3 regions of the Thalassolituus sp. UBA3500 genome follow, and region 2 is predicted to be linked to each of the others. Evidence: predicted binding sites of a transcription regulator. Region 2 holds the regulator's gene; each other region holds the start of a gene.
What was found. Region 2 encodes FNR, which switches genes on or off when oxygen is low (the NO sensors DNR and NnrR bind a similar motif). Its sites were predicted from a motif close to TTGATNTANATCAA; they were not measured.

Region 1 (4,201 bases), on a different contig from region 2:
TGCGCTTTAACCAGCCCAGAGCCCGGTACCACTAAGGCCTGAATCAGGCTGTCGGCTACTTTGCGCCCTTTCGCGACTTCAGCAGCGGCACGCAGGTCTTCAATGCGTGAGTTTGTGCACGAACCGATAAATACTCGATCAAGCTTAATGTCAGTAATCTTCTGGCCCGGTGTCAGGCCCATGTATTCATAAGCACGCTCAAAACCTGAACGCTCAACATCATTCTCGGCGTCGTCGAGGGTGGGTACTGTCGCATCGATGGTAGTCACCATTTCGGGAGACGTGCCCCAGGTCACCTGTGGCTTGATGTCTTCCGCGCGGATCTCGACGACTTTATCGAACTCGGCATCGTCATCCGACTTCAGGTCTTTCCATGCCTCAAGCGCCATTTCCCACTGCTCTGCTTTCGGCGCAAACGGACGACCTTTAACATAGTCTGCTGTGATGTCATCGAATGCCACCATGCCCACACGGGCACCGGCTTCAATCGCCATGTTGCACATGGTCATGCGGCCTTCCATGCTCATAGAGCGGATAGCAGAACCACCAAACTCCATGGCACAACCGTTGCCGCCCGCAGTACCGATCACACCAATCACATGCAGCACCACGTCTTTACCGGTAATGCCTTTACCCAGCTCACCATCGACTTTAATCAGCAAGTTTTTCATCTTGCGCTGAATCAGACACTGAGTCGCGAGCACGTGTTCAACTTCAGACGTACCGATGCCGTGAGCCAATGCAGCAAATGCGCCGTGGGTCGCCGTATGAGAATCACCGCAGACGACGGTCATGCCCGGCAGCGTTGCCCCCTGCTCCGGACCGACGACGTGCACGATGCCCTGACGTTTGTCGGCCATTTTGAATTCGTTGATACCAAAGTGATCACAGTTATCATCTAAGGTTTTCACCTGAATACGTGACACAGGGTCCTGAATGCCGTCGATACCCGACTGACGCTCAAACACCGTCGTCGGTACGTTGTGGTCAGGGGTCGCCAGATTGGCATCGAGGCGCCATGGCATACGATTGGCCAGACGCAGGCCTTCGAATGCCTGAGGTGACGTTACTTCGTGCAGAAGCTGACGATCGATGTAAATAAGGGCGGTACCATCTTCACGGGTTTTCACCACGTGCTGATCCCAGAGTTTGTCGTAAAGAGTCTTGCCGGCCATGCTCGGTGCTCCAGAGTTGTTGTTCGTTCTCATCAAATCACTTGCGCCAGTTTACAACAGCTGATAAACAACAGAAATTCATATTTTTTCTAGTTTGAATTCCCAAAAGGAATAGAAGTCATAGGTCAGCATGGATACTCAATCACTTAAGGCATTTCTCGCGGTCGCCGGAGCGCACTCTTTCTCGGCCGCAGCAGAGCAACTGCACCTGACCCAGTCGGCGGTCAGTAAGCGTATTCAACAACTTGAAACCCAGTTGGGCGTCCCTCTGTTCGAGCGTCACAACCGGACCGTGAGTCTGACCGACGCAGGCACGGCTCTTCTGCCGAGAGCACGCAGTATTCTGGACCTTGTCGCCGACACTACACAGCAGATGGAGAATCTGAGCGGCGATATCGCTGGCAGCCTGTCCATCGCCACCAGCCACCACATAGGGCTGCACCGGCTACCACCGGTACTGCGGAAATTTGTGCAGGCCCATCCGAATGTCGATCTGGACTTGCAGTTTATGGGGTCTGAACGAGCATATCAGGCCGTCAGGCTTCGCCAGGTCGACCTGGCTCTGACGACTCTTGAACAAACCCCAAAGACAGATATTGCCGCTATTCCTCTCTGGCAGGATGACATGGTCTGCGTCTGCTCGAACAACCATCGACTGGCGGGCATATCGAAAATCTCCCTTCAGGACCTTTCATCTGAATCTGCGATTCTCCCGGAGCCCGACACGATCACCTACCAGTTGATCAATAACGTGTTTGCCGCCGAGGGGTTGACACTTAAAGCGCCGATGCCAACCAATTATCTCGAAACCATTAAGATGCTCGTCTCTGTCGGCATGGGCTGGTCGGTACTGCCAGCCTCAATGATCAATGACGAGGCTTTAACGATTATCGACTGGCCAGGAGCCAGCCTTCGCAGGCAGCTCGGGGCGGTGTTTCTTAAACATAGGACGCAAAGTAATGCCGCTGCTGCCCTGCTGAAACTCCTTCATGCCAGTGCCGACGATTAAAGTGAGAACCTCATCCACCAGCAGGGTGTCGTAGGCATCGGGCGATTTATCTTGAAGCTATCTACCTTGAGGCCATTTACCTTGAGGCAGGGCAAGACGCTGCCATCTGAAAGCGATATGCTCAATGAGAGAACGGATTACGCCATGGCGGCACTGAGGAGAACACCATGCTCGATATCAATCATATTCTGGTAGTACTGGACAAAAACGACGAAGAGCAACCGGGCTTGCAGCGTGCTTGCTGGCTAGCCAAAGCCCTCGATGCTGACCTGACATTACTTACCACCGCATGGGACAGTTTCGGCGATCAGGCATCACAACTGGCAGACACTACCGCAAACAGTGTAAAACAGGCATTACTGCGTCAGGCACAACTCTGGCTGGACTCCCTTACAGAACTGGATAGCTGCTCGGGGATCAAGACGAATACTGAGGCGTACTGGCAGAAACACCTGCACGACGCGGCTATAGAATCCGCACGCGATACTGAGTTTGATCTGGTCATCAAGTCCACTCAGAAACATGGTCTTATAGATCGACTGTTTTCGCATTCTGACTGGAATCTGATGAGACACTGCCCAGCTCCCGTCATGATGGTTAAGTCACCTGACGCCTGGAAACACAACCGCATACTGGCCAGTATCGATGCTACCAGCTCTGATAAGGGCCACACCCTCATTAACGATAATATTCTTTCCTATGCCGAGCATCTTGCAGATCATTTTGAAACCGACCTGCACATTACGAACGCTTACCCCATGGTGGCAGTTGCGCTCGCGATGGTGCCAGAAGTATCACCTCCGGACGACATTCAGAACTACATTACGGACCAGCACAAAGAAGCCACTGCGCGCTGGGCAGAGAAATTTAACGTCGCCAGCGACCACGTCCATGTTCTCGAAGGAGATGCTGAACAAGTCGTTCCCGACGTCGCAGCAAACATCGAAGCCGACCTCGTCGTGGTTGGAACCATTGGGCGCGAAGGGTTTAGCGGTGTCCTGATTGGTAATACTGCCGAAGCACTGGTCGACAAACTCAATTGCGACGTTCTCGTGATCAAACCCAAAGACGGCGTTAACCCCGACGTAGAGTAAACACCAAAGCGGTTGATATGCAGACCAAGAATCTTCTGATTATTGCTCACTGCCCTTCTGAAAATCTGGCCCGCCTGCGTGACGGGCTTATAGTTGGGGCAGAGAACACAGGTGCTCATCTGAGGGTCACGTCCAGAGCACCACTGGACTCAGACAGCGAAGACCTTCAAACGGCCGATGGGATCGTACTACTGACCCCAGAAAACCTTGGCTACATGTCAGGGGCCATGAAAGACTGGTTTGATCGTATTTATTACCCGGTACTGGACGACAAACAAGGCCTGCCCTGTGTCGCCATCGTACGAGCAGGTCACGATGGAACAGGCACTGTCCGTGCTTTGCAAACCATCACAACAGGGCTGCGTTGGCGCTGGGTACAGGAACCCATCATATACCGGGGAAACTGGCAGGAAGCCTGGTTGGACGAAATCAGCGATATCGGCGAGGCCATTGCGACCGCGCTGTCAGAAGGCATTATTTAGTGAAATAAAAAAACGCCGACCCGAAGGCCGGCGTAGAGGGGGAGCAATCATAAAGGTTGTTTTGCAACAACCGTAAGCTCAGATACGGCATCCGCGTATCAGTTCCTCAAAGTTTCATTTTCTTAAACCTTTTTTCGATAAAACGTCCTCAATTTCGACAAGACACGCCGGATCATCAATAGTTGACGGAGTTTGGTACTCTTCGCTGTTTGCTATATTGCGCAACACCTTGCGAAGAATCTTCCCTGAACGTGTTTTCGGCAGACGCTGGACAACAACCGCGTGACGAAAACTAGCAACCGCGCCAATATTTTCACGTACACGCTGGATAACTTCGGACTCCAGTGTTGCTTCATCAATCGTCACGCCGTCTTTCAACAAGAGAAGGCCAAGCGGCTCTTCGCCCTTAAGGTCACTCGCCTGACCAATAACAGCACATTC
Region 2 (4,201 bases):
GCCTGATGGATCGAGCCCAGCAGGAAAAACCCAAAGTCGCGCTTATTGCCGACAGCATTGCCAGCCGCTTCGTCGCTGCGGTTCTGATTATCTCGGCCTCTGTGTTCAGCTATTGGATGTTTCAGGGCAACGATCACGCGTTCTTTATCGCACTTTCGGTATTAGTAGTCACATGCCCATGTGCCCTCTCTCTCGCCACACCAACGACCCTTACTGCAGCGACAACAGCTCTGCGTGAACGCGGCCTGTTAATCAGTAAAGGGCATGTATTAGAGACACTGCAGTCGGTAAATCGCGTAGTGTTCGACAAAACCGGCACCCTGACACTGGGTCATCTGACCCTGACGGAAGTCCGCCCAGTCGCGGGCGCTAGAGAAAACAATATCGAGCTGGATCAGGATACTTTGGCCTCGGTAGTCGCATCTCTTGAACAGCATGCCAGCCACCCGATTGCTAAGGCGTTTCGTCATTACCCGGTATTTCCTACCGAAGACATTCAGCATCACCCGAGTCAGGGGGTCAGTGGTCAGGTTAATGGCTACAGATTTCGTTTCGGCCGCCCGGATTTCGTCTGGCCAGATGGTATTTTGCCGCCTGAAAGCGTATCCGGCCAATGGCTGTTGTTAGCTGACGATAAACAACCGCTAGCCTGGTTCCTCCTGAACGACACCGTGCGCCGCAGCGCTGGTCCGTTAATAGACACCCTGAAATCTCGTGGAATTGACGTCGCACTGCTCACCGGTGACCCGTCAAGATCTGCGACTCTGGTTGCTGATGAACTAGGCATTACCGATGTACGTAACGGCCTCAGCCCGGAAGACAAGCTCGCCATCGTACGCGAGTGGCAAGAACAGGGCGACAGCGTGCTTATGGTAGGAGATGGCATTAATGACGTCCCGGTCCTGGCTGGTGCAGACGTGTCACTGGCCGTCAATGAAGCGACTGACCTGGCAAAAACCAATGCAGATACTCTGCTCACCAACGGTCGACTGGAAGTGATTGCTGATGCCCTGTCGGTATCGCACAAAACCCGCAATGTCATTCGTCAGAACATCGGTTGGGCGTTACTATACAACCTGATTGCGTTACCACTGGCGGCAGCTGGTCTGGTTCCGCCCTGGGCGGCAGCCATCGGCATGTCATTCAGCTCTTTGCTGGTCGTACTGAATGCCTTGCGACTCACCCGCCGCCCGACTGCACTTACTGCTGAGAACTGATCATGGATATTATTTACGTACTGGTTCCTCTGTCGATTGCCCTACTCGCTATTGCCGTGGCTATTTTCTTCTGGGCCGTCAAAGGGGGGCAGTTTGATGATCTCGACTCGCCCGCGCACAAAATACTCTTCGACGACGATGAATACCTGAACGAGCGCCGCGAAGACAGCACTGCTGAAACGGCCGATTCAGAGTCGGATTCTGATTCGGGCAGTAAGCCAGACAAGACGACGAATGACTGAACCCCTCTCGCTCCTCACCGCCCTTCTGCTCGGCTTATTTGGCGCCAGCCATTGCCTGGTCATGTGCGGTGGCGTCGCAGCGGCCGCTGGGCAGCTTGATACTCAGCACAGAGTAAGAGCATCTCTACTGTTTAATTTTGGCCGCATCACCAGTTACACCCTCGCAGGACTGCTTGTGGGTAGCCTTGGACTGTGGCTCTCCAGCCTGCACGACACCCTGATGCTCTCGTTACGCTCAGTCGCTGGAGTGATGCTGATATTGATGGGCCTTTACATCGCCCGTTGGGCACTGTGGCTGACGCGCATTGAGCAGTTTGGCCAACTGTTCTGGCAAAGAATTCAACCGCACGCGCAGAAACGCCTCGGTCGTTCAGACCCTGCAAGCCAATGGATTCTCGGTATGTTATGGGGCTGGCTTCCGTGCGGTCTGATCTACAGCACGCTTAGCTGGGTAGCTGCCAACGGAGAACCAGCAATGGGGGCTCTGACCATGTTTGTGTTCGGTTTGGGTACATTTCCAGCCATATTATCTGCAGGGCTCGCATCGGCATCGGTAATGAACATAATTCGTCACCAGTGGTCACGTTATATTGCGGGTCTATTATTGATCGGTTATGGTTGCTGGACTTTGGCTTCTGTGTGGCAGCCTGCCAGCTTTACAGCCGCCTGATCTATCGTACTTGAGATCGTTCTTGCCTATGAAAATGTCAGTTAATGCTCCGCTACGTGGAGCGCAGCCTCATTGCCAGACCTGCTCATTGAATGCGCTGTGTCTGCCTCTTTCATTGACCGAAAATGATATGGAGCGTCTGGACGATATCATTCGGCGGGGTCGCCCTATCCAGAAAGGTCAGCTGCTGTTTCAGCAAGGCACCGAATTTCAGTCTGTCTTTGCAGTCCGCACGGGCGCCCTTAAGACCTACACACTGGCAAGTAACGGTGAAGAACAGATTACCGGGTTCCACCTGGCGAGCGAGTTGATCGGTTTGTCTGGCTACAACGCTGGCACCTATCCACTGACGGCAAAAGCGCTGGAAACGACCACAGTATGTGAAATTCCGCTACAGCAGCTCGAGCAGCTGGCCGATGAATTACCAGACCTGCGCCGTCAGCTTATGACGACCATGGGCACCGAAATCCGCCATGATCAGAACATGATGCTGCTACTCAGTAAGAAAAACGCTGAAGAGCGCGTTGCGTCTTTCCTGCTTGATATCTCTCAGCGCTATCAGCGCCGTGGCTTCTCAGCGACGCATTTCCGTCTGCCAATGTCACGTGTCGACATCAGTAACTATCTGGGTCTGGCGGTAGAAACCATCAGCCGTGTCTTCACTCGCTTCCAGAAAAACGAACTGATCGAGACTCAGGGTAAGGAAATTATCCTGAAAGACAGCGACACCTTGTTTGATCTCGCCGGACTTACACGCGCCAACGATGAGTGTCTGCACCAGACAGAGAGCTGATCTCAGTTCTGGCGCTTATAAATATCGCTCAGCACACGGATTGTGCTCATCCTTTTCTCGCTCGCAATATCAGACATTGGTCACACTGCGCAAATATTTGCCTCCCCCTGCGACCTGCATCACTATGCTTACCGTATCAGGCAGTACGATTGAGTAAACACCTGATAGCGAGGGTTTATCTCACGGCCAGCCAAACAGGTACGCTAATTGCTGCACTACCGTTAACTGCCAAAAATTACTCCCTGGAGTTTCTGATGGGTATAGATGCTGAGGATTTCCGGACGTACGTTATTCGTCCGACGCTGCAGAAGCTGGATGCCAACAGTGCAGACGCTGAGTTGTTGTTGCTGGGTACTGCCGCCATTGAGTCGGAGTTGGGGGCCTTTCTGAAAACAGAAGGGCAACGCACTTCAGGCATCTACCGATTGCACGGCCTGACCCACAGACACATCTGGGACGACTATCTCGCCGAGCGGCCAGAACTGGCCAGTAAGGTGCGTGGCATTGCCAGCCAAAGAGAATTTCTGGATAACCCGCATGCCGAACTAACAACCAACCTGGCCTACGCGACTGCCGTTACCTGGCTTGCTTACGTTCGTCACCCACAGTTCACCCTACCGCGCGGCGCCAGTGTGCTGCACCTGGCAACACTCTGGAAAAACTGCTACCACACCCGTGACGACCTCACCGTTCAGGACTTCGTTCAACGCTACGAAGAGCTGGTCGAATCCAGTCACGCTGTGGCCTGATGTTTATATAATCACCACATTCTGATATAAAGCGCACCCTATGCATGGGGTGTTATATGTCTGAAGTAAACGTGTCTGAATCTGCTGTTTCGCAACCTGAAAAAGGCTATCAGCCTGAGGTCTTCGACCCAGCGACCGTTGAGCCATCTGCGGGAACAACTGAAGCCGCAGAGAATCAAGCTGAACGCAAATCCAGGACCGAATTCAACAAGCTCCAGAAGCGCCTGCGCCGTAATGTCGGCAAAGCCATCGAAGACTACCGGATGATTGAAGACGGCGACAAAATCATGGTCTGTCTGTCTGGTGGCAAAGATTCTTACACCATGCTGGAAATTCTGATGAGCCTGCAGAAAAGTGCGCCCGTCAATTTCGAGCTTATCGCCGTCAATATGGATCAGAAGCAGCCTGGCTTCCCTGAGCACATCCTGCCTGCTTACCTTGATAAGGTGGGCGTGCCCTACCATATCATCGAAAAAGACACCTACAGCGTCGTGAAAGAGATCATCCCTGAAGGGAAAACCACCTGCGGC
Region 3 (4,201 bases), on a different contig from region 2:
GTATTCAAACAAGGTCAGGCGAGCGTCGTACCGGATGATATCCAGATTGGCGGGCTCGACTCACCTGAGGCGCTGGAGCTGTTGGGCGCAGAGCTTATTGAAGAAGTTAAAGAAGAAATCGAACTGGTACAGGCGGCCAGTCACGAATTCGATCTGCAGGAATACCTCGATGGCAAGCTGACGCCAGTCTTCTTCGGAACGGCACTGGCCAACTTTGGTGTGCGTGAAATGCTCAATTACTTTGTTGAGTGGGCACCATCGCCATTGCCGCGTGGTACTGATCTGGGCGAAGTCGCACCTGACAGCGATAAGTTCACCGGCTTCGTCTTTAAAATTCAGGCCAACATGGACCCGAAACACCGTGACCGCATCGCCTTTATGCGCATCTGCTCGGGCACCTACAGCAAGGGCATGAAAATGAAGCACGTCCGAATCGGCAAAGACGTGAAGATTGCCGATGCCGTGACCTTCCTGGCCGGTGACCGTTCGGCGGTGGAAGAAGCCATCTCTGGCGACATTATTGGTCTGCATAACCATGGCACCATTCAGATTGGCGACACCTTCACTATGGGTGAAGATCGTCAGTTCACCGGGATTCCGCACTTTGCGCCGGAACTGTTTAAGCGTGTTCGCTTAAAAGACCCTCTGAAGATGAAACAGCTGCAGAAAGGTCTGCAGCAGCTTTCAGAAGAAGGGGCGACGCAGCTGTTTATGCCGCTCAATAACAACGACCTGATTCTCGGGGCGGTGGGTGTGCTGCAGTTTGACGTTGTACAGCAGCGTCTGCGCGATGAATATAAGGTTGAGTGCATCTACGAGCCGGTGAACGTAAACACCGCACGCTGGGTTTACTGCGATGACGAGCGCAAGCTGGAAGAGTTTAAGCGTAAGGGCGGTGAGAACCTGGCGATCGATGGCGGTGGCTACCTGACTTACATTGCGCCGACTCGTGTGAACCTGTCGCTGACTGAGGAGCGTTGGCCGGATATTCAGTTCCGCTCTACACGTGAACACTGAGCAGCGAGCCGTAACCTGATAGTCGTAATAGCGCGCCGGTGATATTCGTCTGACTTTCCTTGCGGACAGGTCATTCTGAACTAAGCTTTCCTGCATGGATATCATCGCTGTGCGGGGGCTTAGCGACAATGGCGATTTACTTTTTATCAGGCGTACTCATTACATTGGTTCTTTGTGGTGGCATACGCTGGTGGATCCAGAGACTCCTGGCTCAGGAGAAACTGATGCTGGATGATGCAAAAGGTTACTTCCTGATTACCTGTATTGTGGTTGGCTTTCTCGTCAGCGCCGGATTCTTCTGGGCAGGGCAGGTGATGGGATATGATCAGGCAGAAGAAACCTCCCAGGCGATGGGGTTGGCCATTCTGCTCGACGTTATGGTGGCTCTTCTGAGCTTGATTTGGGGCCTGGTTTCTCTTAAAGAACCAGAGCAGTACTGAGTTTTTACCTCGTAATGCAGGGACTCAAAAACTAATTGAATTAGTCCTTGCACTACCCCAATCCCTCCTATAGAATGCCGCCCTCTTTTCGAATCAACAATGCCCTTGAAGGCGAGAATTTGATGAAAACTTACAGCGCAAAACCAGAAGCCGTAAAACGTGAGTGGTTTGTAGTTGATGCAGCTGATAAAACGCTGGGTCGCCTGGCCACTGAGGTTGCTCTCCGCCTGAGAGGAAAGCACAAGCCAGAATACACACCACACGTTGACACCGGTGATTACATCGTTGTTATCAACGCAGACAAAGTAAAAGTAACCGGCAAGAAAGCTGGCGATAAGATGTACCATCGCCACACAGGTTACCCGGGTGGTCTGAAATCAATCTCTTTTGAAAAGCTGATTGATTACAAGCCAGAACAGGTAATCGAACTTGCGGTGAAAGGCATGCTTCCTAAGAATCCTCTTGGTCGTGCTATGTTCAAGAAAATGAAAGTTTACGCAGGTACTGAGCACCCACATACTGCTCAGCAACCGCAAGAACTGAACCTGGGATAAGATGATGGCAGTAACACAATACTATGGTACCGGTCGTCGTAAGACCTCCACCGCGCGCGTCTTCCTGCGTCCTGGTACTGGCAGCATCGTAGTAAACAAGCGTCCTCTGGACGAGTACTTCGGTCGTGAAACGGCTCGTATGGTTGTTCGTCAGCCACTCGAACTGACTGAAAGCCTCGAAAAGTTCGACGTAATCATCAACGTACAAGGCGGTGGCGGTAATGGCCAGGCCGGTGCAATCCGTCACGGTATCACCCGTGCACTGATGCAGTACGATGAAACTCTGCGTCCTTCACTGCGTGCAGCGGGTTACGTTACTCGTGACGCTCGTGAAGTTGAACGTAAGAAAGTGGGTCTGCGTAAAGCACGTAAGAAGCCACAGTTCTCCAAGCGTTAATCCAACGCCGAAGAACAAAAAGAAGCGCTTATTGGCACAGATCAATAAGCGCTTTTTTTATGCCCAAAACCCCATGCCTTGTGGGTATTTCTGGTTGTTTCCTGACCCTGTTTTCTCTATTATGTGCGCCGCCCTGTATGCTACGCTTGATCTGTATAAATTATGTACAACTAGCGCAGGTCGCGTAGCTGCATAAGAATTTAAATGATGGGAGAAGATGGTAATGAGTCAAGACGGCGTTAATAAGGCCCGGCGTACTCTGCTGGTCGGCGCTACTGCCGGTGTCGGTGCTGTCGGTGCTGGCTTCCTTGCGGTGCCCTTCGTTAAGTCCTGGATGCCAAGTGAAAAAGCGAAGGCAGCTGGTGCTCCGGCGAAGATCGATGTCAGCAAAGTAGAACCAGGTGCAATGGTCACCGCTGAATGGCGCGGTAAGCCGGTGTATGTCGCTCGCCGTACCGACGACATGCTGAACACTCTGGAAGGCCTTGCTGACCGGTTGAAAGATCCTGAGAACGCTAATAAAGCGCAGCAGCCTGAATACGCTGACAACCTTTACCGTTCCCGCAAGCCTGAGCTGATCGTTCTGCTGGGTGTTTGTACTCACCTGGGCTGTGCTCCAAAGTACATCCCTGAAGTGCAGCCGCAGCCATTTGATCCAAACTGGCAGGGCGGTTGGTTCTGTCCGTGTCACGGTTCGCGTTTTGACCTGTCTGGTCGCGTCTACGGCGGTTCTCCAGCGTCTGATAACCTTATTGTCCCTGCCTACATGTTCGAAAGCGAAAATGTGGTTGTGGTCGGTGTTGATGAGGAGAACGCGTAATGAGCCAGAACACCAATAAAATCATGGCCTGGATCGATGACCGTCTTCCGGTAACCCAGACCTATGAAAAGCATATGTCTAAGTACTATGCACCGAAGAACTTCAACTTCTGGTACTTCTTCGGCGTACTTTCTATGCTCATGCTTGTTAACCAGATCCTGACCGGTATCTGGCTGACCATGCAGTTCACGCCAAGCGCTGAAGCTGCTTTTGCATCTGTCGAATACATCATGCGTGACGTAGAGTGGGGCTGGCTGATCCGCTACATGCACTCCACCGGCGCGACCTTCTTCTTTGTTGCTGTATACCTTCACATGATGCGTGCGATTCTGTACGGGTCATACCAGAAGCCACGTGAGCTGATCTGGATCTTCGGTATGCTGATTTACCTTGCCCTGATGGCTGAAGCTTTCATGGGTTACGTACTGCCATGGGGCCAGATGTCCTATTGGGGTGCTCAGGTAATTATTTCTCTGTTCTCTGTCATGCCATACGGCGACCTGCTGACTGAGTGGATCCGTGGTGACTTCCTGATTTCAGGCGCTACCCTGAACCGCTTCTTCGCACTGCACGTTGTTGCTGTACCTCTGGTGATTGTTGCCCTCGTTGTTATGCACCTGTTGGCGCTGCACGAAGTGGGCTCTAACAACCCAGATGGCGTTGATATCAAGAAACACAAAGACGAAAACGGCAAGCCGCTCGACGGTATTCCGTTCCACCCTTACTACACCGTTCACGATCTGGTGGGTATTGTGGTCTTCCTGATGGTGTTCTGTACTGTGCTGTTCTTCTTCCCAGAAGGTAACGGCTTCATGCTGGAATACGCTAACTTCGAGCCTGCAAACGGTCTGAAGACCCCAGAGCACATTGCTCCTGTTTGGTACTTCGGTGCGTTCTACGCCATCCTGCGTGCGGTTCCGGATAAGCTGCTGGGTGTAATCGCTATGGGTGCTGCTATTGCGGTACTGTTCGT

Region 1: the regulator FNR is predicted to act here: its motif matches at 2,266-2,279, upstream of uspE (universal stress protein UspE).
Region 3: the regulator FNR is predicted to act here: its motif matches at 2,555-2,568, upstream of petA (ubiquinol-cytochrome c reductase iron-sulfur subunit).

What each region holds. Positions count from the first base shown of each region.
Region 1 covers NZ_DFQB01000026.1:4,392-8,592, forward strand. The annotation lists gene leuC (3-isopropylmalate dehydratase large subunit) at 1-1,175, opposite strand, end outside; gene B2R29_RS06435 (LysR family transcriptional regulator) at 1,306-2,184, shown strand; gene uspE (universal stress protein UspE) at 2,352-3,278, shown strand; gene B2R29_RS06445 (flavodoxin family protein) at 3,296-3,760, shown strand; gene B2R29_RS06450 (propionyl-CoA synthetase) at 3,875-4,201, opposite strand, start outside.
Region 2 covers NZ_DFQB01000048.1:9,235-13,435, forward strand. The annotation lists gene B2R29_RS12200 (heavy metal translocating P-type ATPase) at 1-1,217, shown strand, start outside; gene ccoS (cbb3-type cytochrome oxidase assembly protein CcoS) at 1,220-1,459, shown strand; gene B2R29_RS12210 (sulfite exporter TauE/SafE family protein) at 1,452-2,129, shown strand; gene fnr (fumarate/nitrate reduction transcriptional regulator Fnr) at 2,158-2,922, shown strand; gene B2R29_RS12220 (hypothetical protein) at 3,177-3,671, shown strand; gene ttcA (tRNA 2-thiocytidine(32) synthetase TtcA) at 3,728-4,201, shown strand, end outside.
Region 3 covers NZ_DFQB01000051.1:3,310-7,510, reverse strand. The annotation lists gene B2R29_RS12660 (peptide chain release factor 3) at 1-1,017, shown strand, start outside; gene B2R29_RS12655 (hypothetical protein) at 1,242-1,457, shown strand; gene rplM (50S ribosomal protein L13) at 1,580-2,011, shown strand; gene rpsI (30S ribosomal protein S9) at 2,016-2,408, shown strand; gene petA (ubiquinol-cytochrome c reductase iron-sulfur subunit) at 2,632-3,228, shown strand; gene B2R29_RS12635 (cytochrome b) at 3,228-4,201, shown strand, end outside.